2 regions of the Paenibacillus sp. FSL P4-0127 genome follow, and region 2 is predicted to be linked to the other one. Evidence: a T-box and tRNA genes for the amino acid it is inferred to sense, from the RefSeq annotation. Region 2 holds a T-box; the other holds one or more tRNA genes.
The links. The T-box of region 2 lies ahead of tyrS (tyrosine--tRNA ligase). A T-box ahead of a tRNA ligase gene usually reads a tRNA of that ligase, here a tRNA-Tyr.

Region 1 (15,118 bases), 3.8 Mb from region 2:
TTTGCCGTGAGCACGCCGATTCTGTTTTACAATGCCGATCATTTCAAAGAGGCCGGACTCGATCCCGAGAATCCGCCAAAAACGTGGCAGGATGTTCGCGATGCCGCGAAGAAGCTGACGGTAAACGGACGATACGGTGTCTACTTCGATTATAATATTACCGGCAACTGGATCTATCAAGCGATGACAGAAACAGCCGGCGGCCAAATGATGTCCAAAGATTTGAAAACCGTCGGGTTCGACTCTGACGCCGGCCGCAAGGCGCTGGAGTATTGGGTTGATTTGGTGAATACGGATAAATCTATGCCGGTCTTGGATACCCAGCAAGCGAATCAAAGCTTTCAATCCGGCAACATTTCCATGTATGTGTCCACGACGGCATATCTCGCAAGCTTTCGCGAGCAATCGCAATTTGACATCCGCACGGCGACCTTCCCTTCACTGGACGGCAAACGCGTTGTTCCTGCGGGTGGAAATAACCTTGTCATCTTGGCGCAAGATCCGAAAAAGCAGGAAGCGGCCTGGGATTTTGTGAAATTCGCGACTTCCCCCAAAGCGACTTCGATGATCGCACAGGGCTTCGGCTACATGGTAACGCGCAATAGCGCACTGGAAGATCAGCAGCTGATGGGCCATTTCCTGCAAGAAAACCCGGCAGCCAAAGTGACCTATGAGCAAATCGAAGATATGGTGCCTTGGTATAATTTCCCGGGATCATCGGGCTCGAAAGTGTACAAAATTGTCCAGGATAACATTCAGGCCGCGCTGCTGCAGCAAAAATCAGTAGACCAGGCCGTCAAAGACGCAGCGACTCAGTCAAATGCTTTGCTGAACTAGAAGCGGAGGAGATTGGTTTTGGAGCAGGGCTTTCTTTTTCACACCAAAGTATGCTTTTTCGATCTGGATGGCTGCGTTTACCATGGCGATCGGCTATCTCAAGGGATTGTCCCGCTGCTCCATCAGCTGCGGCAGAGGGGCATCTCCTATGCGTTCTTGACAAACAATTCCCGTTTGAACGGATTAGAAATTAAGGAGCGACTGGCGGTCATGGGGATGGATGTCCTCCCTGACTCTATCTTCACAGTAACGGATATCGCCGGAACGTACATCAAAGAAAAGTATGGAAATGTCTCTGTGAAAACCATTGGAAGCGCGAGTCTGGCACGCAGTGTTGAACAAGCAGGGCATCGAACGGTGTCCTGGAACGATGCGGGGGCCGATGTTGTGGTCATTGGCCGGGATACCGAGTTCCACTATGGGAAGCTTCAACAAATCGCAGCGGATATTATGCAAGGAGCGTGTCTGATCGCCACGAACGGGGATCTTTACCATCCCGGAGTATCGGGGGAACGAATTCCCGAGACCGGCTCGCTGTTGGCCGCTATTGAGGCTGTAACCGGCGTCACGGTGGAGTGCATCGGTAAACCGGAGCCATATATGTTTCATTACGGAATGAAGCAATGCGGTGTCTCTCCCGAGAACTGCGTTATGGTCGGCGATAATTTGGATACCGATATATTGGGCAGCATCCGGGCAGGTTTGAAATCCGTATGGATAACAAATTGCAGTGTAGATAATCCTTACACCCCCTCTAGTGAACGGATAACGGGAATCCATCCCGATATCGTCGTAAACAGCATGGAGGAGCTTTACCGGATTGTCGCCGCCGAAACGTTAACGGTTAAAGAGTAAGCCGAGCTAACGAAAAGAACATCGGGGAACGTCGCATGAGGTGCCAGTTAAGCCCTGGATCGTCTGTGAACGTTCCCCTTTTATTTGCTTGACAAATAATATTAGACATATTTAATATATTGTTCAGGTGTTATCGTTTGATTTGCGAACAAGCCGAAGAAGGAGGGAAGGAGCGGCCGGCCGCCAACGATGGCTCCACATTATGAGGATCCGAGGTGAACGAGCTTGATTCGAAAGCTGTCGATGACTTGTATCGTATTGTTATGCACGTTGTCCTTAACCCTAGGCACCACCTCAACGAACGCACAATCCTCAGCGCAGCCGCAAAAAAACACCATCAGCTGGCCCAAATCGCAAGCGCTTCCAACCTTTGCGAAGGCAAAGCGGCTCGATGTCGCTGACGTGTACCAGATCCCCGGCGACATCCGGTTGCTGCTGGCCACTTTGCAAGGGGTCGTTAACCGCACGGAACCGAGGATTTACCTGCTGGAGAACCAGGAAGAAGGCAAGCTGACCTGGCTGAACGATCTTCAGGTCCCCTATACCCTGCACGACGATTACTGGAAGCTTGTTCGGAAATACAAAAACGAAATAACAGGCATGATCATCTACGACCCTAAACTGCCCGACTCGATTAACGTTGCCACAACCTTGGCCGGGATGAAGGACGCCGTCGTCGCCAGCCCCGAGCTAGCGGAGCTGCTTAAGGCGGCCCCTTATAACTTGAAGGTGGCCGACGATCTTCGCGGCAAATTCAAGGACCGTATGGATGCCTATACATGGCAATACGAAAATTTATGGAGCAAAACGACGCACCGCATGCTGATCGGGCTCAGCCCAAACACCTCGATCAGCATCCCGCCGGGGCTGCCCGAATCGTTTGAAGTGATCGCGGAGGAGGCCGAGCAGATCCGCGACGCCAGCAACAAAGGAACGTATGATTTGGATTTATCGGGATTTTTGGGGGATGAATCGGTTTATCTGCGTTTCGATGACGCCTTTCCCCAGGACGGCTGGGGTTCTGCCGTTCACGAGGTTGTCGTTAAAGCGGACGGAGAGATGATCGCGCAGTTCATTCCGGGCACGCCGGAGGAAGAGCCGTTCCTGTTCGACCGGCAGGACTCGCAGGTTTCCGCCGGAGACGGCGGGCACCGTTTTGCCGATAACGGGCGTTATTTCGTCTACCGCTTTACTCCCCCGGAGGGCACGCGCGAGCTGACCGCCTCCGTTGTCATGTGGAACCAATACAAGGTATCCGCCGGGAACGTTGATCCGCCGTCCTCCGAGCAGAAGGAGCCTTACGGCTACCTGCGCGACTATGCCGTTGCCAATAAGGCGATGGTGTTCTGGCTCGAAGTGAACGATCCGCAGCAGAGAGCGCTGTTTGAGCGAATTCTGTCCGAGGTCGAGCCGGGCACGCCTTACCTTGGCTGGTTCAGCAACGACGTTGCCGGCGAATTCAGCTCGGTGGAAGTGACGTCGAATTATGGGGTTTACGTGCTGGCCGCCGACTGGTTCAGCAATCTGACCGTTTTTTCCGGCACCAAAGTCCAACCGGTCAAAGCGAAAGCTCCCCGGGCGCCCAAGCTGGAGAACAAAATCTACGTCACCTATACGTTCAGCGAGGGCGACAACTTCCAGTACAACCAGCACAAGATGCGGAATCTGTGGGACGATCCGGCCCGCGGCGAGGTGCCGATCAACTGGACTTCGAGCCCGCTGCTGTATGATGCGGCGCCGGCGATGCTGAACTATTACCGGAAAACAGCGACGGAGAACGACCTGATTATCGCCGGGCCTTCCGGCGCAGGCTACTTTTATCCGGAAGCCTGGCCGGAATCGACCTTCGCCGATTATTTGAAGCGGTCCTACAAGTATCTGCAAAAAACCGGCATGGGCCTGCCTTACGTGCTGAACCGGATTGACGGCGAAAACGTCCCTTTAGGCGAATCCTACGCCCGCGCCTACGAGCGCTATTACAAAGCGCCCGGCCTGTTCCTGAGCTGGGAAGATCGCCACGGCGTCGAGATCTTAAACGATTCGCTGCCGGTGTCGACGATCCAGGGCATCAGCACGGTCCAGGACGGCCTGCGCAGCCTGGAGGAGGCCAAGGCCGGCTGGGACGGCGAATCCCCGCTGTTCGTCTCCCTGGGCCTGCTCGCCTGGAGCATGACGCCGTCGGACGTCGTCCGGATGAGCGAAGCGCTGGGGCCGGAATATGAAGCCGTCCGCGGCGATCATTACTTCTCGCTGATCCGCGAAGCGTATGATCTGCCCGCCAAGCCACGGGTGTTGGAAAGCGAAAGCTTGCAAATGGAAGCAAGCGAATAACATAAACCAACATGGAGATAGCAAGGCCCTTTCTCTTCCTGCTCGTATGGGATGAAGAAAGGGCTTTTCTTAGCGGGGCTGTTGCAGCAATATCATACAAGAATCGTTTCAATTCATGTATTATAATGACAACATCATTCGTAAAGAGAGAAGGTGCAACGTAGTTGACACGCAATGTGCGCGAAATCAGGACGGTTGTTTTCGATCCTGATTTAAACGTGGAAGCTTACCGCTTTGTGGGAATAATGCAGAAATTTCCTAACCATTTTCACGATTATTACGTTATCGGCTTTATAGAACAGGGCAAACGTCTGCTCTCGTGCAATCGGAAGGAGTATATCATCAATAGCGGGGATGTCGTTATTTTTAACCTTCGCGAACCCCACGCCTGCGAACAGGTCGACGGAAGATCGCTGGACTACCGTTGCATTAATATTGATCCGGAAGTCATGCGCCAGTACGTGCAGGAAATTACGGGAACGGCCTACTTGCCCCGCTTTTCCCAAACGGTTCTTTATCGCAGCGAACTTGCCGGATACCTGCACGATTTGCACCAACTGTTAATGGAAGGGGAGACGGGTTTTCATAAAGAAGAAATGCTCCTGCTTCTGATCGAGCAACTGCTTCGGGATAACTCGGACGCCACGCCCCGTTTGTCCGCCAATGAACCGAGTGCCGAAATCAGAACGGTATGCGAATATATGGAGTCTCACTTCCCTGAAAACATCACGCTAAATCGGCTCAGTGAACTGACCGGACTAAGCAAATACCATTTGCTGCGATCTTTTACCAAACAAAAAGGGATTTCCCCATACAGCTACCTGGAGACGATTCGCATCAACCAGGCAAAACGGCTGTTGGAGCGGGGAGTATCTCCGATGGAAGCTGCCTTGAAATGCGGTTTTAGCGACCAGAGCCATTTCACTAAATTCTTTAAACGGCTGATCGGTTTGACGCCCAAGCAGTATATGCGTATCTTCGACAACGAAACCGCACCGCAGCAGGCAAAGGATGTTCCGGTATGAGGAGTCAGCGTAAGATGACGTTCGGACATCTCCTGTCGGCAGCAACGATCATCATTTGGGGGACCACCTTTGTCTCCACTAAAATCTTGCTGACCGACTTTCTTCCCATAGAGATTCTTTTTTTCCGCTTTACCCTTGGATTCGTCTTTCTCCTCCTGCTCTACCCGTATCCCGTCAAAAGCAAGTCTTGGAGCGAGGAACTGCTGTTCGTTGCGGCTGGACTTTGCGGCGTAACATTATATTTCCTTCTGGAAAACGTCGCATTGACCTATACGCTGGCCGCCAATGTCGGCGTCATCGTATCGATCGTACCTTTTTTTACGGCGGTATTGGCTCACTTTTTGTTAAAAGACGAACCCTTAACCGGGCCATTTATAGCGGGTTTCGGCATTGCCCTGACGGGGATCGCATTCATCATGTTCAACGGCCGTTTCCTGCTGCAGGTACATCCGATCGGCGACCTTTTGGCTCTGCTCGCTTCGGCGGTCTGGGCGGTGTATTCCGTCATCATGCGGAAAATCAGCGAATTGAAGCACCCCACAATCGGCGCCACGCGTAAAGTTTTTTTCTACGGCCTGCTATTTATGCTGCCCTTGCTGAGACCGTTCGAATTCAAGTTTGGGATGCAGCGTTTTCTGGATCTGTCGATACTTGCCAACTTTCTATTCTTGGGTCTGGGGGCATCCGCTTTGTGCTTCGTCACCTGGAACTTGGCGGTCGGCATTCTTGGGGCGGTGAAAACGAGCGTATACATTTATATCGTTCCCGTGATCACCGTGGCAGCTTCAGCGCTTTTTTTACACGAAGAAATCACCTGGGCCACGATCATCGGAACTTTGCTGGCCTTGGTTGGCTCCTATATTTCGGAGCGGAAACCGGCGCCCAAACTGAATGAATGCAATCGGACTTAATCAGGCATGCCACAAATAATACAGGCTTATCTTTTAGCGATAAGCCTGTGAAGTTTCAATCGAACTTGATATTATTTTTGATAATGCAATCCGATTACAGCGCTTCCAGTTCCCGGGCGAGCGTTTCCTCGTCTGTGACCAGGATTTGCTCCGAGTTTCTCCATACTAAATCCACATCGGAATGAGAGATGACCACTTTGGGAATTTCGTTCATCCGCCGCGCTATCGCCCGTTCCAGATCATTGGACGAATTTTCCGCCTGCTGCCAATACTCGGCCAGTGAGGCGTAACTATTTTTCCCCACCATGATTGTGTCTACCGTATTGTAATACTCCAAATAATCCTCTAAAATCTCTTCGCTCAGCATCATCCACAGGTGTTCATCCGATACCACGCTATCCAGCGACAGCTGCATAGTTAAAATGATCTTCCCGATCTCTTGCGATCAACTCCCCAACTTAAAGTAATATCTGCGGAATACTATATCATCTCTCTCGTTCGAGCGTTTCTCACAAATTGCTGACTTGGGGCGTTCATTGGTGCGGAACGATGAGCCGCAGTAACATGCCGACCTGTGGAATGCGGTAACCTCCGGCTTGCTGGATATTTAAAACCATCAATCCGTTTAAGAACCGACAAATAGCAGGAAATCAGCTCATCAAGCTCGTCCGCCGCAACTTACAGTAATTTTCAGTGTTTGTCAACTTCTAATCTTAAAGGAAAACTGGCCGCAAAGGGAACGACCCCTAATGCCGCCAGTTCTACTCTTACTAATGTTTATTATTGGGATTCATCAAATCTTGAAGGTAAGCATCCAAGCGATCGAACCTCTCGTTCCATATATGACGATAGGAATCCAGCCATTCGTCCATTTCCTGAAAAGGCTCCGGCCGCAGCTGATAAATCCGGCGATTCGCGTCTGCCTGCATATCCACGATTCCTGCATCAAGAAGCACGCGGAGATGCTTGGATACTTGAGGCTGCCGCAGCTGAAGGCGATCGGTTATTCCCCCGACAGTAAGGGGGCCTTCACGCAGTAATTCAACAATGTGTAAACGGTTAGATTCGGCAAGTGCGCTTAATACCGCTGTGTCCATATGATTCTATTTCCCATACAGCACGTTTCTTTTCTTAAAATAAAAGGTGGTCATTTCTCTAGTTATCACCGACTCGGGCTTCTTTCAAGACCCGAAATCGCACTGTATGGCTACCTCCTAACTCCAATATTTTATTGCATCAGTCGCTTAAAATATACATAAAACAGAATATTCCTGTCAAGGAATGGACGCTCATTGGAGGCTTTAGCTTTATGCTGTGAATGTCTCGATATGCAAAAAGTCCTCAGGATGAATCTCCAGAGGACTTCCAATACGTTATTGATGCCGGTGAGAGGACTCGAACCTCCACGGTTTCCCTCACGATTTTGAGTCGCGCGCGTCTGCCAATTCCGCCACACCGGCAAATATAAAATATATACAAAGTGCGGAAGACCAGACTTGAACTGGTACGGTAGTCACCTACCGCAGGATTTTAAGTCCTGTGCGTCTGCCGATTCCGCCACTCCCGCAAATAAAAATATGGAGGCGCCACCCAGATTCGAACTGGGGATAAAGCTTTTGCAGAGCTGTGCCTTACCACTTGGCTATGGCGCCAAAGATAAAAATGGAGCGGACGACGGGAATCGAACCCGCGACCCTCGCCTTGGCAAGGCGATGCTCTACCGCTGAGCCACGTCCGCTTATAAATGGCTGGGGATATAGGATTCGAACCTATGCATGACGGAGTCAAAGTCCGTTGCCTTACCGCTTGGCTAATCCCCAATAAAGTTGAAATATGGGGCGATCGATGGGGATCGAACCCACGAATGCCGGAGCCACAATCCGGTGCGTTAACCACTTCGCCACGACCGCCATATTATTCAAGTTTCAAAACTGGCAGGGGCAGCAGGAATTGAACCCACACTAACGGTTTTGGAGACCGCTGTTCTACCTTTAAACTATGCCCCTATTAGATAAAACTGGTGGAGGCTGATGGATTCGAACCACCGAACTCGTCAGAGAACAGATTTACAGTCTGCTGCGTTTGGCCACTTCGCTAAGCCTCCACGTGGTGCCGGCGAGAGGACTTGAACCCCCAACCTACTGATTACAAGTCAGTTGCTCTACCAATTGAGCTACACCGGCTTTTAATTTTTGTTTTTTAATGGTGGCTCGGGACGGAATCGAACCGCCGACACGAGGATTTTCAGTCCTCTGCTCTACCGACTGAGCTACCGAGCCTTGCAATTAGTTATAAATGGCGGAGCCGACGGGATTCGAACCCGCGGTCTCCTGCGTGACAGGCAGGCATGTTAGGCCTCTACACCACGGCTCCACACTGATAAATTGCCAACTCCACAAACCGATTCGAGCAAGCCTAAGCTCCTCATTACTAATTATGGAGTTAATTGCGGGGGCAGGATTTGAACCTGCGGCCTTCGGGTTATGAGCCCGACGAGCTACCGGGCTGCTCCACCCCGCGTCGTTATATACAATATGGTGGAGGCTGAGGGGATCGAACCCCCGACCCTCTGCTTGTAAGGCAGATGCTCTCCCAGCTGAGCTAAGCCTCCATGGAAAAGACAAATCTTATTGTACCAGATAACATAGCAACAAATCAAGTACTTCTGTAAATAAACCTCTTCCCAAGGGGTTCTTAACCCCATTTGAAACATATTAAGAAAGCAATGACCCGTAGGGGATTCGAACCCCTGTTACCTCCGTGAAAGGGAGGTGTCTTAACCCCTTGACCAACGGGCCGTATGATTTATGCCGGGCCCCCGAAAAGTAATCGGAAACTCCATCATAGCCATAACTTCACTTTTTGGGTGTTATGGCGGAGAGAGAGGGATTCGAACCCTCGAGACGCTTGTGACGCCTACACGATTTCCAATCGTGCTCCTTCGGCCAACTCGGACACCTCTCCACGTGTTTTTGGGCCCCCAGAAAGTAATCGGTATAAGTTTAGAAGCAAACCCACACTTTCTGGGGACTATGACTCCCCGAACAGGACTCGAACCTGTGACAACTCGATTAACAGTCGAGTGCTCTACCGACTGAGCTATCAGGGAACATTAATTAAGTTTTCAAGGCGTTAATCCTTGAAAACTGGATACGAAACTTGATTTGCGTGTTAGCCCCTATTCAGTTCCCGGGGTCCCCGAAAAGTAATCGGAATTACCTACGAAGCCTCGCGTCACTTTTTGGGGTATATTTTTGGGCCCCGCCAAAGTACTCGGACTCAGCTTCGAAGCTTCACGTCACTTTGGTGGGTAGAGTTTTGGATAAGCCCTCGACCGATTAGTACCTGTCAGCTCCATGCATTGCTGCACTTCCACCTCAGGCCTATCAACCTCGTCGTCTTCAAGGGGTCTTACTAATTGGGAAATCTCATCTTGAGGGGGGCTTCACGCTTAGATGCTTTCAGCGCTTATCCCGTCCGCACTTAGCTACCCAGCTGTGCTCCTGGCGGAACAACTGGTACACCAGCGGTGCGTCCATCCCGGTCCTCTCGTACTAAGGACAGCTCCTCTCAAATTTCCTGCGCCCACGACAGATAGGGACCGAACTGTCTCACGACGTTCTGAACCCAGCTCGCGTACCGCTTTAATGGGCGAACAGCCCAACCCTTGGGACCTACTTCAGCCCCAGGATGCGATGAGCCGACATCGAGGTGCCAAACCTCCCCGTCGATGTGGACTCTTGGGGGAGATAAGCCTGTTATCCCCAGGGTAGCTTTTATCCGTTGAGCGATGGCCCTTCCATGCGGTACCACCGGATCACTAAGCCCGACTTTCGTCCCTGCTCGACTTGTCAGTCTCGCAGTCAAGCTCCCTTTTGCCTTTGCACTCTGCGAATGATTTCCAACCATTCTGAGGGAACCTTGGGGCGCCTCCGTTACTCTTTAGGAGGCGACCGCCCCAGTCAAACTGCCCGCCTGACACGGTCCCCGTACCGGCTTACGGTACCGGGTTAGAACTCCGATACGATCAGGGTGGTATCCCAACGGCGCCTCCATGGAAGCTTGCGCTCCCACTTCTTAGGCTCCCACCTATCCTGTACAAATCGTATCAAAGTCCAATATCAAGCTGCAGTAAAGCTCCATGGGGTCTTTCCGTCTTGTCGCGGGTAACCTGCATCTTCACAGGTATTAAAATTTCACCGGATCTCTCGTTGAGACAGCGCCCAAGTCGTTACGCCATTCGTGCGGGTCAGAATTTACCTGACAAGGAATTTCGCTACCTTAGGACCGTTATAGTTACGGCCGCCGTTTACTGGGGCTTCGGTTCACAGCTTCGGGTTTAACCCCTAACCGCTCCCCTTAACCTTCCAGCACCGGGCAGGCGTCAGCCCGTATACTTCGCCTTGCGGCTTCGCACAGACCTGTGTTTTTGCTAAACAGTCGCTTGGGCCTTTTCACTGCGGCCCCCTCGGGCTATAAACCCTACCGGGGCACCCCTTCTCCCGAAGTTACGGGGTCATTTTGCCGAGTTCCTTAACGAGAGTTCTTCCGCGCGCCTTAGAATTCTCTTCTCGCCTACCTGTGTCGGTTTGCGGTACGGGCACCTTCTCCTGGCTAGAGGCTTTTCTCGGCAGTGTGAGATCATGACCTTCGGTACTGTAAATTTTCCCTCCCCATCACAGCCCAGCCTTACGGTGTGCGGATTTGCCTACACACCAGCCTCACTGCTTGGACGGGGCATTCCATCGCCCCGCGTCACTACCCTCCTGCGTCACCCCATCGCTCATAGCGGATTACGGTGGTACAGGAATTTCAACCTGTTGTCCTTCGACTACGCCTTTCGGCCTCGCCTTAGGTCCCGACTTACCCTGAGCGGACGAACCTTCCTCAGGAACCCTTAGGCTTTCGGCGGATCAGATTCTCACTGATCTTTTCGTTACTCATACCGGCATTCTCACTTGTGTACTCTCCAGCGCTCCTTACGGTACACCTTCAACGCATACACAACGCTCCCCTACCCCTGAATCGACTTCACTCCTGCTTCGAAGTCCTGTGTTTAACCCCGAGGTGCATTTGGCCGAAACCTTTGAACAATATTCATCGGTTGCTTTCGGCAAAAATGTACCTGGTTATCACCGCCTCAAAGAAGCAGTGAAGTCGATTCAAGCCATAGCTTCGGTGGTGTGTTTAGCCCCGTTACATTTTCGGCGCAGAGTCACTCGACCAGTGAGCTATTACGCACTCTTTAAATGGTGGCTGCTTCTAAGCCAACATCCTGGTTGTCTGTGCAACTCCACATCCTTTCCCACTTAACACACACTTGGGGACCTTAGCTGATGGTCTGGGCTGTTTCCCTTTTGACAATGGATCTTAGCACTCACTGTCTGACTCCCGGTGAATCAGTCTATGGCATTCGGAGTTTGACTGAGCTTGGTAACCCTTGCGGGCCCCGCACCCAATCAGTGCTCTACCTCCACGACTGTCACACCGAGGCTAGCCCTAAAGCTATTTCGGGGAGAACCAGCTATCTCCGAGTTCGATTGGAATTTCTCCGCTACCCCCACCTCATCCCCGCACTTTTCAACGTACGTGGGTTCGGGCCTCCAGTGCGTGTTACCGCACCTTCACCCTGGACAGGGGTAGATCACACGGTTTCGGGTCTACGCCTGCAAACTAAATTCGCCCTATTCAGACTCGCTTTCGCTGCGGCTCCGCTTTCTCAGCTTAACCTTGCTTGCAAACGTAACTCGCCGGTTCATTCTACAAAAGGCACGCCATCACCCATATAGAGGGCTCTGACTTCTTGTAAGCACACGGTTTCAGGTTCTCTTTCACTCCCCTTCCGGGGTGCTTTTCACCTTTCCCTCACGGTACTGCTTCACTATCGGTCGCTAGGGAGTATTTAGCCTTACCAGATGGTCCTGGCGGATTCATACGGGGTTTCACGTGCCCCGCACTACTCGGGATCCGTCTCGGAGGGCGGAGACTTTCGATTACAGGGCTTTTACCTTCTCTGGCCGGCCTTTCCAGACCTGTTCGTCTAACCTCCGCCTTTGTAACTCCATGTGAGACGTCCCACAACCCCGAAGAGCAAGCTCTTCGGTTTAGGCTAATCCGCGTTCGCTCGCCGCTACTGACGGAATCACTATTGTTTTCTCTTCCTCAGGGTACTTAGATGTTTCAGTTCCCCTGGTATGCCTCTTCACCACCTATGGATTCAGTGATGAGTGACTAGGTATTACCCCAGCCGGGTTTCCCCATTCGGACATCCCCGGATCGATGCTTGCTTACAGCTCCCCGAGGCAGTTTCGTTGTTCGCCACGTCCTTCTTCGGCTCCTAGCGCCTAGGCATCCTCCGTGTGCTCTTAGTAGCTTAACCATGATTTTTCCCGAAGGAAAATATCAAACCACTAATATCTTCACTTGTGTTGACACAAGTTCAGCTAAAAGGATTGTTCTAAAACGCAAATTTCGTTTCGTTATCCAGTTTTCAAGGATCAAGTTTCTTCGCCGTTTTACCGGCGGAAGAATATCTTATCATCTCCTGCCTTACCGTTCAACCGGTAAGTGTTGGAAACAATAAAGTATGGTGGAGCCAAGGAGGATCGAACTCCTGACCTCCTGCTTGCAAGGCAGGCGCTCTCCCAGCTGAGCTATGGCCCCATAGATTTATCCCAAAATTAACACCTGCTGTGAAGGCGATTCCGAATGAATTATCGGCGACTTCTACCAAAAAATGCAGCACATGTTATGGGATTTATGGTGGGCCCTAGTGGACTCGAACCACCGACCTCACCCTTATCAGGGGTGCGCTCTAACCAACTGAGCTAAGGGCCCATAACAATATTTATTTATGCACCCAAAAATGGGCTGCGCTTGGCGACGTCCTACTCTCCCAGGACCCTTCGGTCCAAGTACCATCGGCGCTGGAGGGCTTAACGGTCGTGTTCGGGATGGGTACGCGTGGAACCCCTCCGCCATCATCACCAAACGCATGAGAGTTTGAACTCTCAAAACTGACCAACGAGTGAGTAAGTTCGCTAACCTAAGTTAGCTATTTGAATGCTTCCATCGCAGGAAGCGATTCTCCATAGAAAGGAGGTGATCCAGCCGCACCTTCCGATACGGCTACCTTGTTACGACTTCACCCCAATCATCTACCCCACCTTCGGCGGCTGGCCCCTTGCGGTTACCTCACCGACTTCGGGTGTTGTAAACTCTCGTGGTGTGACGGGCGGTGTGTACAAGACCCGGGAACGTATTCACCGCGGCATGCTGATCCGCGATTACTAGCAATTCCGACTTCATGCAGGCGAGTTGCAGCCTGCAATCCGAACTGAGACCGGCTTTTCTAGGATTCGCTCCATCTCACGACTTCGCTTCCCGTTGTACCGGCCATTGTAGTACGTGTGTAGCCCAGGTCATAAGGGGCATGATGATTTGACGTCATCCCCACCTTCCTCCGGTTTGTCACCGGCAGTCACTCTAGAGTGCCCAACTTCACTTGCTGGCAACTAAAGTCAAGGGTTGCGCTCGTTGCGGGACTTAACCCAACATCTCACGACACGAGCTGACGACAACCATGCACCACCTGTCTCCTCTGTCCCGAAGGAAAGCCATATCTCTACAGCGGTCAGAGGGATGTCAAGACCTGGTAAGGTTCTTCGCGTTGCTTCGAATTAAACCACATACTCCACTGCTTGTGCGGGTCCCCGTCAATTCCTTTGAGTTTCAGCCTTGCGGCCGTACTCCCCAGGCGGAGTGCTTAATGTGTTTACTTCGGCACCAAGGGTATCGAAACCCCTAACACCTAGCACTCATCGTTTACGGCGTGGACTACCAGGGTATCTAATCCTGTTTGCTCCCCACGCTTTCGCGCCTCAGCGTCAGTTACAGCCCAGAGAGTCGCCTTCGCCACTGGTGTTCCTCCACATCTCTACGCATTTCACCGCTACACGTGGAATTCCACTCTCCTCTTCTGCACTCAAGCCGTCCAGTTTCCAGTGCGACCCGGAGTTGAGCCCCAGGATTATACACCAGACTTAAACAGCCGCCTGCGCGCGCTTTACGCCCAATAATTCCGGACAACGCTTGCCCCCTACGTATTACCGCGGCTGCTGGCACGTAGTTAGCCGGGGCTTTCTTCTCAGGTACCGTCACTCTCCTGGCAGTTACTCCAGAAGACGTTCTTCCCTGGCAACAGAGCTTTACGATCCGAAAACCTTCATCACTCACGCGGCGTTGCTCCGTCAGACTTTCGTCCATTGCGGAAGATTCCCTACTGCTGCCTCCCGTAGGAGTCTGGGCCGTGTCTCAGTCCCAGTGTGGCCGTTCACCCTCTCAGGTCGGCTACGCATCGTCGCCTTGGTGAGCCGTTACCCCACCAACTAGCTAATGCGCCGCAGGCCCATCCGTAAGTGACAGCCCTGAATAAATTCAGAACCGCCTTTCCCAAGCCTCTCATGCGAGAAGCTTGATTATCCGGTATTAGCTACCGTTTCCGGTAGTTATCCCGGTCTTACGGGCAGGTTGCCTACGTGTTACTCACCCGTCCGCCGCTAAGTTAATCAGGAGCAAGCTCCCGATTAACTCCGCTCGACTTGCATGTATTAGGCACGCCGCCAGCGTTCGTCCTGAGCCAGGATCAAACTCTCCAATAAAGGTTGTTTGACTTGCTCATTTAGAAAAACTGACGAGAATTTTAATTCTCATTTAATACTCACTCGTTGTTCAGTTTTCAAAGATCAAACCATTCATGATGATATTCAATTCGGCATAACGCCGAGCTCAATCTCATCTTATTTTGTCGCTAATTTCATTTCAGCAGCGACCTTTTTAATATATCACATCAGCCTTTATTAAGTCAAGAAGTTTTTTTAAAGAAATCTTCGGCATAATGCCGATTGACGCTTCAAAACTTCGTTGCCTTTTTAAGGGCGAGATATAATGTATCACAGATTCAAGCCAGGAGTCAACCCCCTAAGTTGCAGGAATTATATAGGAACTTCAAACGGCCTTTTTAAACCCAATACCGCAATTCGCGTTGTTCCCCTTTGCTTTCTTTTTGGGTCTTGGCGGACTCCTTTATCAGCCCCCTATACACCAATCTTCGAAGCACGAGGGGAAGTTCGTCCTTCACATGAACAAGTTCGGGAAGCT
Region 2 (15,118 bases):
GATACTTAGTTGTCAACTCTTTCTTATATCTTCAAAAGATGACTTTTTGAACTACCTCTTCCTGTGATTGAAGCTAAAGGAGGTTAATTAGGCGATATGTGGATATATGAGAAAAAGCTGCAATATCCTGTTCGCGTAGGCAAATGCGACCCTCGGATGGCCAAACTACTGATCGAGCAGTACGGCGGAGCCGATGGGGAACTGGCGGCCGCGTTGCGTTATTTGAACCAAAGGTACACGATCCCCGACAAGGTTATCGGGCTCCTGAACGATATCGGCACGGAGGAATTCGCGCATCTCGAAATGATCGCAACGATGGTCTACAAGCTGACCAAAGACGCGACGCCGGAGATGCTGAAGGCCGCCGGGATGGACCCGTATTACGTGAACCACGACAAGGCGCTGTTCTACGAGAACGCGGCGGGCGTTCCTTGGACCGCCACATACATCCAGGCCAAAGGCGACCCGATCGCCGACCTGTACGAGGATATCGCCGCCGAGGAGAAGGCGCGGGCTACATACCAGTGGCTGATCGACATGACCGACGACGTCGACATCCAAGACGGTCTGAAGTTTCTGCGCGAGCGCGAAATCGTGCACAGCTTGCGGTTCCGCGAGGCGGTGGAGATTTTGAAGGAGGACCGGGAGCATAAGAAGGTGTTTTGAGGTGATAAGCTAGAAGATGGCCCCGCTGGAAACTGCGGGGCTTATTTTTTTCCTAGGGAGAGCTTTATTCCCTTCCTTGCTCCACCTGCGGAACGACCGCTTGATGCAGGGCGGTGTCCAGCTCTTGCGTATATGCGTCGCGCTGCTTAAGGGTCCAGCCGAGGGCGGAGGACATAAATTCAATCACAGGCTGCTTCCATTCGCGCACCCAACGGATGTTGAAGAACAGCGCGCCCGTGCGGCGAATGAAGAAATCAACCGGCTTGACGGTCATTTCTTCGTCTATAGCGTACAGGAGCGGGACGAGCACTTCCGGCGGCAGTCCGCTCCGCTCCGCGTCTTCCCGCCGGCGCTCCGCGAGTTCGAATAGCCGGTCGACGTTGGAGCCGTACAGACGCGTCCAGCGCTCGGCAAGCGCAGCATCCAAACCGCGGCGAACGCCTTCCTCGCTTTTTTGCCGAACAAACTGCGGAAAGGCGTCGGAGCCGCCCACATGGCCGCCGGAAATCGGCATGTTTTTCGTCTTCGCCGCCACGAACCTGAGCCCTTCCTCCTGGCTTAATAGCCGCATGACCAGATCGACGATCGTTTCGGCCATTTTGCGGTATCCGGTAAGCTTGCCGCCCGCGATCGTAATAAGTCCCGACGAAGATTGCCAGATTTCATCCCGGCGGGAAATTTCGGAGGCGCTTTTTCCCTCCTCATAAATAAGCGGCCGCACGCCGGCCCAACTGGATTCGATGTCCGCCTCGGCAAGCTGAACCGTCGGAAACATGTAGCGAATTGCCGCCATAATATAATCGCGGTCTTCCTTCGTCATGACCGGCTGAACAGGATCGGCCTTGTAGAACGTATCCGTCGTGCCTACATACGTCTTGCCGTCGCGCGGGATGGCGAAGACCATCCGCCCGTCCGGCGTATCGAAGTAAATCGCCTGCTTCAAGGGAAACTTCGACTGATCGATAACCAGATGGACCCCTTTGGACAATTGAAGGTGCTTCCCGGTCTTGGACCCGTCTTTGTCGCGAAGCTCGTCGACCCAGGGGCCCGAGGCGTTGATGATTTTCTTTGCCCGGAACTCATACGCCGAGCCGTCCAATTGATCGACCACGCGCACGCCGGCGATCTTGTTGTCTTCATATAAAAAAGATTCGACCTTCATATAATTCATAGCCTTTGCGCCGTAGCGAACGGCTTCCTTCATCACTTCTATCGTTAAGCGGGCGTCGTCCGTCCGGTATTCCACATAATAACCGCCGCCCAGCAGCCCCTCCTGTTTCAGCAGCGGCTCGCGGGCCAGCGTCTCCTGCAGCGGCAGCATCCGGCGCCGTTCGCTGCGCTTGACTCCGGCCAGGAAGTCGTAGACACGCAAGCCGATGCCCGTGCTGAATTTGCCGAACGTGCCGCCGCGGTGCAGGGGCAGCAGCATCCATTCCGGCGTTGTCACATGCGGGCCGTTTTCGTAAACGATGGCGCGTTCTTTGCCGACCTCGGACACCGTTTTGATATCAAATTGCTTCAGGTAGCGAAGACCGCCATGCACCAGCTTGGTCGAGCGGCTGGAGGTGCCTGCGGCAAAGTCCTGCATTTCGAACAGCGCCGTTTGCAGCCCCCTCGTCGCCGCATCCAGGGCGATGCCGGCCCCGGTAATCCCTCCGCCGATCACAATGATATCCAGCGGCTGCTGCCTCATGGCTTCCACCATCGCTTTGCGGTTTGCTGCGGAAAATCTTACTGTCATCCCAATAACCTCCCTCGCCATAAAGACGGCGTAATAGTGCGTGTTCAACAACCACTAGTAGAAGTGAACAAATAGAAGTGAACAAAAAAACCGCAACAACACCTCGGCCCTGGGCTAAAGTGTAATTGCGGTTTCAAGCTTCTCCAACCGAATTTAAATATTAACTTATTAAAAATTGTAGCATATTTCCGGCCTTATTTGAATACCATTGTGGCCTCAATCGCTTTGCCCCAGCCAGCGTACAATTCATTGCGCTGCGTTTCCGGCATCGTCGGCGTAAAGATGCGGTCGATGCTCCACTGCGCCGCAATCTCATCCCGGCTCTCCCAGTATCCGACGGCCAGACCGGCCAGATAAGCGGCGCCGAGCGCTGTCGTCTCATAAATTTGCGGGCATTCCACAGGTACGCCGAGCATATCGCTCTGGAACTGCATCAGGAAATTGTTCTGCACCGCTCCGCCGTCCACGCGCAGTTTCGTAAGCTCAATCGAAGAGTCGGCCTCCATGGCGCTGAGCACATCTTTGGACTGGTAAGCGAGCGATTCCAGGGTGGCGCGGATAAAATGTTCTTTGGAAGTGCCGCGCGTCAGGCCGAAGATGGCTCCTTTCACTTCGCTGTCCCAATAGGGCGTCCCCAGTCCGACAAACGCCGGAACGACATACACGCCGTCTGTCGTATCCACTTTGCTGGCGTACAGCTCGCTGTCCTTCGACTCCTTAATCATGCGCAGGCCGTCGCGGAGCCATTGGATCGCGGAGCCCGCCACGAAAACGCTGCCCTCGAGCGCATATTCGACCTTGCCGTCGATGCCCCAGGCGATCGTCGTCAGCAGACCATGCGAAGAATGAACGGGCTGGTCGCCGGTGTTCATCAGCATGAAGCATCCGGTGCCGTAGGTGTTTTTGGCCATGCCTTTTTTAAAGCAAGCTTGCCCGAACAAGGCGGCCTGCTGGTCGCCGGCGGCGCCGGCAATCGGAACTTCCTCACCGAAGAAATGGTAATTGACCGTCTTGCCGTAAATTTCGGAAGAGGAACGCACTTCAGGCAGCATCTGCTTCGGAATCGTCAGCAGCTCCAACAGCTCATCATCCCATTTTAATTCATGAATATTGTACATGAGCGTGCGCGAAGCGTTGCTGTAGTCGGTAACGTGCACCTCGCCTCCGGTCAGCTTCCATATCAGCCACGTATCGATCGTGCCGAACAAAAGCTCGCCGTTCTCCGCTCTCTCCCGGGCTCCCGGAACATGATCCAGAATCCATTTGACCTTTGTGCCCGAAAAATAAGAGTCGATCAGCAGCCCTGTTTTGGAGCGGAACAATTCGCCGTGACCCGCGGCTTGCAGCTCGTCGCAAATCGATTTCGTCTGTCTGGATTGCCATACGATCGCATTGTAGACCGGCCGGCCGGATTCCTTATCCCATACGACCACCGTCTCGCGTTGGTTCGTAATGCCGATGCCGGCGATTTGGCTTGGCTTTACGCCGGATTCGATCAGGCAAGTCGCGATGACGGCGAGCACCGTTCCCCAGATTTCCAGGGCATTATGCTCCACCCAACCCGGCTCGGGAAAAATTTGCGTGAACTCCTTCTGCGCGACGTGGACGATTTGGCCCGCTTTGTTGAATAAAATGGCTCTGGAGCTCGTTGTACCTTGATCAAGCGACAAAATGTATTTTTCCATGTGAAGTTCCCCCTTTAATTGCGTGTTCAAAAAGTCAGGTTTTCAGCACCGAGAAGGTTGGATGAAGCTAGGGACTGAGGAGCGTAGCGTACGATTTGGGTACGTGAGCACCGGAAGGCCGGCTGAATTCAAGATTCGACGTCGATTTCGCTTCTTGACCTGCTTCGTGATCAAAAGATGACTTTTTGAACAACCTCTTTAAAAATTTGAGTATGATCGAGCAGATGATGGCGCCTATATTGACACGCTGTACTTGGCGCTTTTGCCGGAGAAAATGAGCACGATGCCGAAGAGGACGGCCGCGATGCCCACGACGACCCAAATGGCCGGGTCCGGTTGGCCCAAAAATACGTTCTTGTAAAATAACGCCCCCAGCGCCCCGCCCAGCAGCGGCCCTACGACGGGGATCCAGGCGTACTTCCAGTTGGAGCCGCCTTTGCCCGCGATCGGCAGCAGCGCATGCGCGATTCTCGGCCCCAAGTCGCGCGCCGGATTGATCGCATACCCGGTCGTTCCGCCCAGCGACAAGCCGATGCTGACGATGAGAAAGCCGACGATCAGCGGGTTTAGCCCATCCGTAAACTTGTTGGCGCCGATGGCCAAAATTCCCAGCACCAGGATGAACGTTCCGATCATTTCGCTCATCAAGTTGGAGAAAGGATGGTACACGGCCGGACCGGTTGCGAATACGCCCAACTTGGTGCCCGGATCCTCCGTTGCCATCCAATGCGGCAAATAATGCAGATACACGATGACGGCCCCGAGGATAGCCCCAAGCATTTGCGCCGCGATGTACGAGGGGACGTCGGCCCAGGGGAATTTCCCGATCAGCGACAGGCCCAAGGTGAGCGCCGGGTTGAGATGGGCGCCGCTGATCGAACCTACCGCATACGCCCCCATCGCGACCGCCAGCCCCCACCCCATCGCAATGACGATCCAACCCGAATTTGCCGCAAAAGATTTTTTAAGCGATACGCCCGCACATACGCCTCCGCCCAGTGCAATCAGAATCATGGTTCCAATCAACTCTCCCCAAAACGCTGACATGATAACCCCTCCCAATGATTATGAATGTTCAGAGAACGCAAAAAGACCTACATCAAGTGTGCGCCTAAACCGCCCATGCGGGGATGAGGGCACGTTCCATGTAGATCTCCAAGTCTCCGTAACATTATTAACTTGATTCAAATTTTATTTAAATTTGTAAACGTTGTCAATCACTTTTTTTCAAATTCTCGCCACAAATTTTTGTTCGAGGTGGTCACCGCTTCGGCGCCCGCTTGCAGAGCCAGTTCTACATCCTCCCTTGAAGAGATGAATCCGCCCGCCAGGATCGGCAGGTTCGTTCTGTCTTTCACCTTGCGGATCACGCTCGGCATGCCGCCGGGCAAAACTTCGATGGCATCCGGCTGCGTGCTCTCCAGCAGCTTGCAGCTTTTCTCCAAGGCGCTGTTGTCGATCAAGAAGATGCGCTGCACGGCGACGACGCCTTTTTGCTTCGCCTTTTGAATGACGCTGGACTTGGTGGACAATATCCCGTACGGCCGGTACTCCTGGCAAAGATACTCGGTCGCGTGCCCGTCGCTTTGCAGGCCTTGAATCAGGTCCATGTGCAAAAACAGCTTCTTGTTCGCTTGATGCACCATGCCGCAGGCGTGCTTGAGCTGGGCGATATGGACATCCAGCAGCACCAGATACTCATACGATGATGCCACGGCCTTCTCCAAATCTTTCATCTGCCGCGACGCAGGTAAAATTCGCTGTTCATAGAAATTCATATTTCAGGCCCCTTTGCTCAAACAGTCCAACCCTATTTTGCATGAAAGCCATGCTTAACTGTACATCCCATGATAAATGCGTTTTTAATCCTATGCAAGCACATAGATTCCGCGCCTTTCTCATATGCTGAAGCCAGGTCGTCCGCTGGATAACGTTATCATTAAAGGCAGCAAGTAAATATATGCTCTAGGCGTTCACTAATGATCGCCTTTTATATGTTCGTGAACACCCTCCGAAAATCCCTGCAACCGAATCCTTGTATTCTCACGCATATATAGGAGATATGTTTTATGTATTGGCTGGCAAGATGTTGTAAGTTATCATAACTTTGCAGACTGACACGTAGGGGAAATAAAAAGATGGACTATATTTTGAAAAAATGCCTATTCGACTATCGAACGCTGCGTAGGGGCCGCGGCCGCGTACATCCAGGCCAAAGGCGAGGCGGTGGAGATTTTGAAGGAGGAGCAAGGGAAGGAGAAAATTTTATTGAGGAGTAGTAATAATCAAATTCACTGAATCATTATAAAGTAAAACCAACATAATGAATCAATAATTTATCAATAAGCGAGCACAAATGAAATTGTAAGAGGAGGGAACAATTAGAAATGATTACCGGCATCATACTGATCGTGCTCACCCTGTTCCGCGTGCCTTCGGCCATTATTTCCGGGCGGAACGAAGCAAAGATCATTGCGGGCGGGGGGGTGGAATACGGGCAAACCAACAGCAAGTTGCTGATCGTGGTGCAATTCCTCATCTACATAAGCACGATCGTTTACGCTTTCGTAATGGATGTGCCGATCGGTGCGCATACGTATATCGGGCTGTTGATTTACGCGGTTGCAATGGCGTTCCTCGTATATGTGATCCGCACGCTCGGTCGCTTTTGGACCTTCAAATTGTATATTGCCAAGGACCATGAGTTGATCGAAAGCCCGCTGTTTAAATATGTCCGGCATCCGAATTATTTTTTGAACATTATCCCGGAGGTATTGAGTTTTGCAATTATTTCGAAGGCCTGGATCGTGTTTGCGCCGCTGTTCACCCTGCATCTTCTCACCCTGTTCAACCGCATCCGGCTGGAGGAAAAAATGATGAAGCAGAAGTTCCGGCAGTATTAGATGGAATAAAACCAAGCGGTTCCTGACGGCCATTCTTAAAGAGTGGCTATTTTTTGTGGCGACGTCACGGCAAGAGGTTTGCCGGGTATTTTAGTTATAATTATCGTGCGGTTGACAAAACAGAATAGATATGAAATACTGTCCTTACGAACGTTCGGAAGGAAAACTGAATATCATTCAAGCGATGACGGGTTTCATTAAGCAGGTTATCCCTTCTTCAGAGAGCTGGTGGCCGGTGAGAATCAGCGAATATCATCTGTGAATTACACCCCTGAGCTTTTCGCTTTCGCCAGGATAGCGAACGGTCCCCCGTTATAGGCTAGAGATGAAGATCAAATGGATCTTTAAAGAAGGATGGTACCGCGATGCAAGAGTCGCTCCTTTTCAGGAGCGGCTTTTTTTATCCATTTTTTAACTACAGGAGGATTGGAACATGAACTTGCTGGAGGATTTGAAATTTCGCGGATTGATTCATCAATGTACGGATTTGGAGGGATTGGCAAAGAAACTTGCGGAAGGATCGATCCGCCTGTATGCGGGGTTTGATCCGACGGCCAACAGTCTGCACATTGGCCATTTGCTTCCGATTTTAACCTTGCGAAGATTTCAGCTGGCAGGTCATTCGCCTTACGCTTTAGTTGGAGGATCCACGGGGCTGATCGGCGATCCTACGGGCAGATCGGTGGAAAGGCCGATCAACACCAAAGAAACGGTGGAGGCATGGACCGAAAGCATTAAGCTCCAGCTTTCGCGTTTCCTGGAATTTGACCATGCTCCTAATGCGGCAAGGGTGTTTAACAACTACGATTGGTTTGCTTCCATAAATATCATTGAATTTCTCAGGGATTGCGGAACCTGCTTCACGATAAATTACATGCTGGCCAAAGAAACCGTTCAATCCCGTTTAAACCAAGGCGTTTCATTTGCGGAATTGAGCTATATGCTGCTTCAGGCCTACGATTTTGCGTTTCTCCATAAGGAATACGATTGCGCTCTGCAAATAGGAGGAAGCGATCAATGGGGAAATATCACCGCAGGCCTGGAAATGATCGATAAAGTTTTGCACAAGAAAGCCTATGGTCTGACCATGCCGCTGGTTATGAAAAAAGATGGAACGAAATTCGGAAAAACCGCAGGCGGAGCGGTTTGGCTTGATCCGCAGTTGACCTCTCCTTACGAGTTTTATCAGTTCTGGCTTAATACGGACGACGCTGACGTTGTTCCGTTTCTGAAGTACTTTACGTTCCTGGAATGCGAGGAAATTTTGGAATATGAAGAGGCTTTAACGAACAAGCCTGAAGAAAGAGCGGCACAGCGCGCACTTGCCAAAGAAGTTACCGCTTTGGTCCATGGAGGACAGGAAGCTTCAACATGCGAAAAAGCATCGGAGATCTTGTTTCGGGGAGAGTTGCATCTTTTAGCTCCGGACGATTTGGAAGCCGTATCCTGCGGAGTTTCAACGATTCATGTCGATAAGCGTGAGAAAATGACGTTGTTGGAATTATTGATTTTGTCGGGGGCCGCGCCGTCCAAAAGACAAGCTAGGGAAGATTTTCAAGCCGGAGCCGTTTATCTGAACGGGTTTAAAGCAACGGATCCCGACCTTGTCGTGGGGGAAGGCCAACGATTGCATCAAGCCTACGCCGTCATTCGCCGCGGGAAAAAAAGCTATCACCTCGTTAAGTTCCAGTAGGCCATGAAAAGGCCGCCCGATTTCAGATACCGGGCGGCCTTTTAACTAAACTTATTCCCGGGATACCCCATGCCAAAATACATCCCATGAAGCCTCCAGTCGCAAGTCAAACGAATCCGGACCGGAGTAAATGAGCTCGACAAGCATCCCTTCCAGAAGATTCATAAAAGCGATGGCGAATTTCTCGTGACTGACCCGCAACTTCAAGGAACTTATTTTCAAAGCGGATAATATTTTATCCTGCGTGAATTGAAAGTATTGCATTACGGTCTTTTGTATTTCATCGCCTTGTTGCTCGGGAACAAGAAAACCCAGATAAAGAATCAGCCTTAAATTCAGCTCCCGGCTATATCTCGTTTTATACTGGGCAATAAACCGGTATAACTGATCCTGTAATGACGCATCTTCAGCTAAATTGGCAAAGTATTGGCTTACAAAAGCGAGTTCGCCGTCGACGGATTCTTTAAATACCGTGCTGAACAGCTCGCTTTTGCTTTGGATGTGCGTATAGAGAGACTGCTTTTTAATTCCGATTTCTTTAGCAATAGCATCCAATGAAGTGGCTTCGTAGCCTTTTAAAGCAAAATGCCGGCGGGCTACTTTCTTAATCGCATCGGCTGTCAAATCCATGCTCCTTCCCATATTGATACGAACGTTCGTCAGGGTGGTTGTTTTTACATTGTAATACGCCGTTATAGCAAATACAATGTAAGGATGCATTTTTATGTTGTACAGTAAAGTACACACGAAGGACACAAGATTCTTCTAGACTGCTTTTTGGGGGCAGTCGGAGGTGAAAGCGTACATGAACGAGCATGCATTTCAAGACGATTAGGAAAGGGTTTGGCAGCATGGCGGTAATTAAGCATACGGAGCGTGCGCGGCGATGAAACGAAGGATCTTGCTGGTCGAAGACGATGCGCTGATGCGTGAATTTATAACGGATTATTTTGTAAGAGAGCAGTGGGAAGTATACGAGGCAAGCAATGGCAGGATCGCCCTTGATACGTTCGAGCGGACATCCGTCGACCTGGTTGTCCTGGACATCATGATGCCGGAGCTGGACGGATGGGCGGTATGCCGGAGCATCCGCAAGAAGTCGGACGTACCGATCATCATGATCACGGCAAAGTCCGAAGACGATGATCAAATTATGGGCTACGAACTCGGCGCCGATGAGTATGTCGTTAAGCCCTTCAGCCCCAGGGTATTGGTCGCGCGAGCGGTCGCGTTAATGAAAAGAACGGAAGGAACCGTGGGGCGCGAAGGGGAATTGCTAGTTTACGGCGATTTAACGGTTAACAGAAAGGCGCATACGGCAGCGGTGGCGGGAAATCCGGTCAACCTGTCGCCGAAGGAATACGACTTGCTGCTTTTTCTTATAAAGCACTATGGCAAGGTGCTGCCTAGGGAGTATATTTTGGATGGGGTATGGGGGTACGATTATTTGGGAGATGCACGGACGGTCGATACCCATATCAAAAAACTGCGAGCCAAGCTCGGAGACGAGGGCCGCTATATTGGCACCGTCATCCGTTCCGGCTATAAGTTTGAGATGATACCTTGAGAAGGAACAGCGTAGTATATAAGCTTTTTGCCGTCACGTCGCTGTTGATTCTGATTATTTTTTCCCTGGTTATGCTCGCGGAGAGCTTGTATTTCGAACGGTTTTACCGCATGTCCAAAATCGGCGCGCTGGAACGGAATATGAACCAACTCGCGCAGCAAATCAATGAGGCGCCATTCAATGAACAGCGTGCAGCACGGCTGCTCGGCGCTTTTATGAACGATAACGATGCCAGCGCCTTCTTCCTGAACGGGCAATTTGAAAGAAAGGCCGTAAATCCTTATTTTCTGGAACTGCTGTCGGACAGCACGACCGTCACGCTTCCCATTACGCCGGAAGGCATGACGTTAGACGACATTCCCCACGGCATTCAAGTCGGGGACCGCATCGTCGTTGACGGTATTTTCATGGATGAAGAGGACACCATTATGCAGCCTGCGTACATTCGGCGGGAAGACGCCGCTTTGGAGGATGGCTTGGTTCGCGTGCACGGGAAAGTAACGGATTTGCTGCTTCCCGAGAACCGGTCGTACAATCCGCTATACCAGGACACCTTGGCGGACGAAGCGCTGAAGGAATGGGCGCCGGATGCGGAGCAGAGCACCGCGCTCCTGCAGGAAGGGCGCAGCGTCCGCAAGGAATGGAAGGATCAATGGAGCGGTCTCGGCTACGCGGTGATCATTCAGCCGCTGCCGGTTGACGGAAGCGGGATCCGGTATTTATTCGTCATGGCTTCCTTGCAGCCGGTTGGGGAAGCGGTTGGCATTCTCCGGCAATATTTCGTTTATGCGGCGCCGGTCATCCTTGTGCTTGTGCTGCTGCTGTCGTTTTTCTATTCCCGGATCATCTCCCGCCCGTTAGTTGCGCTAAGCCGCACGGCAGCTCGTCTGGCCGATCTGGATTTTACCGTGCAGCCGGAAATCCGGGCAAAGGATGAATTCGGGGAGCTGTCCCGCAGTCTGACCGCATTATCCCGTAATCTGGACGCTACGTTAAAGCAGCTGACCGCGGCGAACGAGCAGCTGCGGACGGATATGAGCGAGAAGGAGCGTTCCGAACAGCTTCGGAAAGAGCTGATCGCGAATCTCTCCCATGAATTGAAAACGCCGCTGGGTATTGTGAAAGGCTTCGCGGAAGGGCTGCAGGACGGTGTGGCCGGCGACAAGCGGGAACGTTACCTTGCCCTCATCGTCAAGGAAACGGACCGGATGAACGACCTCATCATGGATATGCTGGAGCTGTCCAAATACGAAGCCAAGGCCATACGCTTGCATCCAAGAAGCGTATCCCTGCCTCGCCTGATTCAAAAGGCGGCCGATTCATTTACCCGGCAGCTGGAGAACAAGCATCTTCAAATGAAGCTGGACGGCTTGGCAGGGGAAGAAGTCTTCGTAACGGCAGACCCCCGGCGGCTCGAACAGGTCGTATTGAATTTGCTGAGCAACGCGATTCGGCATGCCGTGGAGCGCACCGTCATTACAATCGACATCCGGCGGACGGCTGTAGGGACAATAACCGTGGTTCTCGAAAATATCGGAGCGCCGCTGGCTGAGGAGGATTTGGGCCGGATCTGGGATCACTTCTACCGGGCGGAGCGTTCCAGGGATCGCCTTCATGGCGGAACGGGGCTGGGGCTTGCCATCGTCAAGCATATACTGGAGCTCCATCATAGCGAGTATGGGTCCAGAAATACACATCAGGGCGTCGCGGTTTATTTTACCCTGAAGGAAAACGGAGGAAATTATGATGAAGAATAATAACAAACGAATCTATCTTGTACCAGCGCTGTTCGTTCTGCTGCTGATACTTGTGTCCGCATGCGGCAATCAACCGGGCGCCGGGTCGAACCCTAACACCGCAAACGAAAAGCCTGCGGTATCCGAGTCCGGCACGCAAGCCGGCAACGCTGCCCCGCAGGCCGAAAATGCAGCCGGCCCGGAAGAGAAAATATTAATCGTCATCGACCAGACGGCCAAACCGATCGAAGGCAACAGCTTTGATTTCACCGTGAAGCAAGCTCCGGAAGGATACGCTTTGAAGGAAATGAAGTGGGTTTCGGATCAAAACGAGATCGCCAATACGCTCGAAGAAGCGATTGAACATGGCCAGACCGGGGAGGACGGATTCTACATTAGCGGCAACGGCCAGTTTTCCGGCTTCTTCTATCCGGATTCGATGAAGGGCGAGAAAGGCTGGGTCATCTTTATATTTGCGAATGACGAGAACAACGAGTTGACCTGGGAAAAAGAGATCACCTTGAAGTAAGGGGGAGAACGATGAGAAAGATCGCATTCGCTTGTTTCATCATCTGTGTCATGCTGCTCGCGGGATGCAGCGGCATGAAGGCCGACGAGAGTCCGCGCCAAACATTGGAACGTTATATGCAGGCCATCGCCGAAAAGGACGCCGAACAATTGGCCGCGTTATACGGCGGCAGCTACGAGGGGCTCATCAATTTGTTCCCCGATGCCGACCCTGACGACAAACAGCATTTATTTGAGCAATATTTAAAGCTGCTCCCGGATATTTCGCTGAAGGAAATTACCGCCGGGACCGGGGAAAGCGCAGATTCGTATAAGTTTACGGTAACGTTCCAGCTCGAGGACGGAACCTTGTTCGAGACCAGGGAATTCGATACGGTTACGAACCAATTCACGTATACGGTGAAAAAAACGGACGGCGCGCTGAAGGTGATGGAGCTTCCTCCGTACCAAGCGTAGCGAGCTCCCGAGCATCTTGACAAAATATAATGATTTAAGACTGTGGTGAATCCAGCCTTCGTTTATGGAGGAGCATAAACAAGAATAACATAGCCAAAATATGGCCGGAAACAGGACTGCATACAAAGCCAGCGGAACCGTAAAGATCCAGCTATATAGCAGTTTAGCTGAATATAGTTTAAATATACTGCCGCTATGCAGCACGGTCACGGGTTCCTGGTTGGATGTTTCAATATCAACGAGTATATAACAAAGGACAGCTGCAACAATAAATAGATATGCTGCGGAAAATGCATAGCTCTCCATCACAGGATTCATGGACAGCAGCCAAAATGGACGTCCCGTCGGCTTTTATTTTTTTCAAGGAGGCAAGCAAATGCTTGGTTGATTCTTTATCCAGCCCCGAAAACGGCTCATCCATAACAAGCAAATCCGGCGTTTTGATCATAGCTTGCATTAAATTGACTTTTTGCAGCATCCCTTTGGAGAAATGCGTCATCTTTAAACTATGGCTTTGCTCAAGGTTAAAAAACGCATGCAGCTCCTTAATACGGGCCGGAAGACCCTTTTTAGGCATATTGGATATTTTCCCCATGTGGGTCAGATACTCGGTTGATGTCATTCTTAATTTTGATAGCCGGTCAGGTGTATAACCGATCACTAATTTGGGATGCTTCAGTGACCTTTGGCCCGAAGTTAACGGAATTAATCCGCACACAATTCGAAGCAGCGTACTTTTTCCCGATCCGTTGCTTCCTCTTAATATAATACAGTCCCCCTGCCTAATAGTAAGCGAAATATCCGTTAAAACATCCCGATTACCGTATTTCTTCGTAACTTCTGTTAAAGTCACAAGAATATCAGATGTCATTCCCCTACCACCTTAAAAAAAGCGTTACCTATAATTTCATTTTCAATTCATAGGATAATCCTATTGTAATGATAAAAACAATAGTATTGAACAATGTGTTTCCGGCGATTTATACTGAAGCGGAATCCTGAAATTGAAGCAAAATCTGCAAGAGAATGAATAAGAGGGGACGGATATGAAGGTGAACCCCGGAAGGAAGGACTTGTTATCCAAAGTAGCGTTCGATGAAGCAAAACGCGTGATCCCCGGCGGGGTAAACAGCCCGGTCCGCGCATTTGCTTCCGTTGGTTTGTCCCCTGTGTTTGCCGCGGGCGGCAAGGGATCGCGCGTGTATGATATCGACGGAAATGAATTCATCGACTATATCGGCTCATGGGGGCCGTTGATCCTGGGGCATGCCCACCCAAGGGTAGTTGATGCCATACGGGAAGCGGCGGAACGGGGGACGAGCTTCGGATTGGCGACGGAGCTGGAAACCCGGATGGCCGAGTTGATCTGCGCAGCCGTTCCATCCGTCGACATGGTACGCATGGTGAATTCCGGTACGGAAGCCGTCATGAGCGCGTTGCGTTTGGCAAGAGGATATACGAAACGGCAAAAAATATTGAAGTTTCAAGGAGGCTATCACGGCCATTCCGACGGGATGCTGATCAAATCCGGGTCCGGCGTGGCCACATTGGGCTTGCCGGATAGCCCGGGGGTACCGGAAGGCATTGCGGCGAATACCCTGACTGCGGCTTATAACAATTTGGACAGCGTACACGCTGCCTTTGAGCGGTTCGGCGAACAAATCGCCGCCGTCATTGTCGAGCCGGTCGCCGGGAATATGGGAGTTGTACCGCCTTTGTCTGGATTTCTCCAAGGATTGCGGGAGATTACGTTGCGTTACGGAAGCCTGCTGATCTTTGATGAAGTGATCACGGGATTCCGCCTAGGCTACCATGGGGCGCAGGGGCTATATGGAATCCGGCCGGATCTCACATGTCTCGGCAAAGTGATCGGCGGCGGGCTTCCAGTGGGAGCTTACGGCGGCAAACGTGAAATCATGGAGCAGATCGCCCCGGCCGGGCCGATCTACCAAGCGGGAACGTTATCCGGCAATCCGCTCGCCATGGCGGCCGGATATGCAACCTTGCGGGAGCTTGCGTTACCCGGAATTTATGACGAATTGGAGAGAAAAGCGGCCAGGTTGGCCGAAGGCTTTTTGCAAAATGCTATAAAGTTAGGCGTGCCGCTAAAGGTGAACCGGGCAGGCTCGTTGCTGTGCCCATA

Region 1: it has a tRNA-Tyr gene. The T-box ahead of tyrS (tyrosine--tRNA ligase) is inferred to sense a tRNA for this amino acid. The anticodon was not compared.

Annotation. Positions count from the first base shown of each region.
Region 1 covers NZ_JBBOWY010000001.1:2,030,054-2,045,171, reverse strand. Annotated here, with positions in the region: gene NYE74_RS09105 (ABC transporter substrate-binding protein) at 1-837, shown strand, start outside; gene NYE74_RS09100 (HAD-IIA family hydrolase) at 856-1,692, shown strand; gene NYE74_RS09095 (GxGYxYP domain-containing protein) at 1,918-4,023, shown strand; gene NYE74_RS09090 (AraC family ligand binding domain-containing protein) at 4,188-5,048, shown strand; gene NYE74_RS09085 (DMT family transporter) at 5,063-5,959, shown strand; gene NYE74_RS09080 (hypothetical protein) at 6,054-6,374, opposite strand; gene NYE74_RS09075 (ArsR/SmtB family transcription factor) at 6,730-7,056, opposite strand; tRNA gene NYE74_RS09070 (tRNA-Leu) at 7,340-7,419, opposite strand; tRNA gene NYE74_RS09065 (tRNA-Leu) at 7,441-7,526, opposite strand; tRNA gene NYE74_RS09060 (tRNA-Cys) at 7,538-7,611, opposite strand; tRNA gene NYE74_RS09055 (tRNA-Gly) at 7,623-7,697, opposite strand; tRNA gene NYE74_RS09050 (tRNA-Gln) at 7,705-7,779, opposite strand; tRNA gene NYE74_RS09045 (tRNA-His) at 7,794-7,869, opposite strand; tRNA gene NYE74_RS09040 (tRNA-Trp) at 7,892-7,965, opposite strand; tRNA gene NYE74_RS09035 (tRNA-Tyr) at 7,978-8,063, opposite strand; tRNA gene NYE74_RS09030 (tRNA-Thr) at 8,067-8,142, opposite strand; tRNA gene NYE74_RS09025 (tRNA-Phe) at 8,163-8,238, opposite strand; tRNA gene NYE74_RS09020 (tRNA-Asp) at 8,256-8,332, opposite strand; tRNA gene NYE74_RS09015 (tRNA-Met) at 8,406-8,479, opposite strand; tRNA gene NYE74_RS09010 (tRNA-Val) at 8,495-8,570, opposite strand; tRNA gene NYE74_RS09005 (tRNA-Glu) at 8,686-8,757, opposite strand; tRNA gene NYE74_RS09000 (tRNA-Ser) at 8,832-8,923, opposite strand; tRNA gene NYE74_RS08995 (tRNA-Asn) at 8,996-9,068, opposite strand; rRNA gene NYE74_RS08990 (23S ribosomal RNA) at 9,278-12,338, opposite strand; tRNA gene NYE74_RS08985 (tRNA-Ala) at 12,547-12,622, opposite strand; tRNA gene NYE74_RS08980 (tRNA-Ile) at 12,720-12,796, opposite strand; rRNA gene rrf (5S ribosomal RNA) at 12,834-12,950, opposite strand; rRNA gene NYE74_RS08970 (16S ribosomal RNA) at 13,054-14,619, opposite strand; gene NYE74_RS08965 (nucleotidyltransferase-like protein) at 14,979-15,118, opposite strand, start outside.
Region 2 covers NZ_JBBOWY010000001.1:5,870,600-5,885,717, reverse strand. Annotated here, with positions in the region: gene NYE74_RS26440 (manganese catalase family protein) at 97-666, shown strand; gene NYE74_RS26435 (glycerol-3-phosphate dehydrogenase/oxidase) at 731-2,407, opposite strand; gene glpK (glycerol kinase GlpK) at 2,602-4,092, opposite strand; gene NYE74_RS26425 (MIP/aquaporin family protein) at 4,327-5,139, opposite strand; gene NYE74_RS26420 (glycerol-3-phosphate responsive antiterminator) at 5,310-5,870, opposite strand; gene NYE74_RS26415 (isoprenylcysteine carboxylmethyltransferase family protein) at 6,480-6,995, shown strand; T-box leader at 7,171-7,380, shown strand; gene tyrS (tyrosine--tRNA ligase) at 7,429-8,688, shown strand; gene NYE74_RS26405 (TetR/AcrR family transcriptional regulator) at 8,740-9,312, opposite strand; gene NYE74_RS26400 (response regulator transcription factor) at 9,575-10,255, shown strand; gene NYE74_RS26395 (sensor histidine kinase) at 10,252-12,012, shown strand; gene NYE74_RS26390 (hypothetical protein) at 12,002-12,520, shown strand; gene NYE74_RS26385 (nuclear transport factor 2 family protein) at 12,532-12,975, shown strand; gene NYE74_RS26380 (ATP-binding cassette domain-containing protein) at 13,211-13,846, opposite strand; gene hemL (glutamate-1-semialdehyde 2,1-aminomutase) at 14,022-15,118, shown strand, end outside.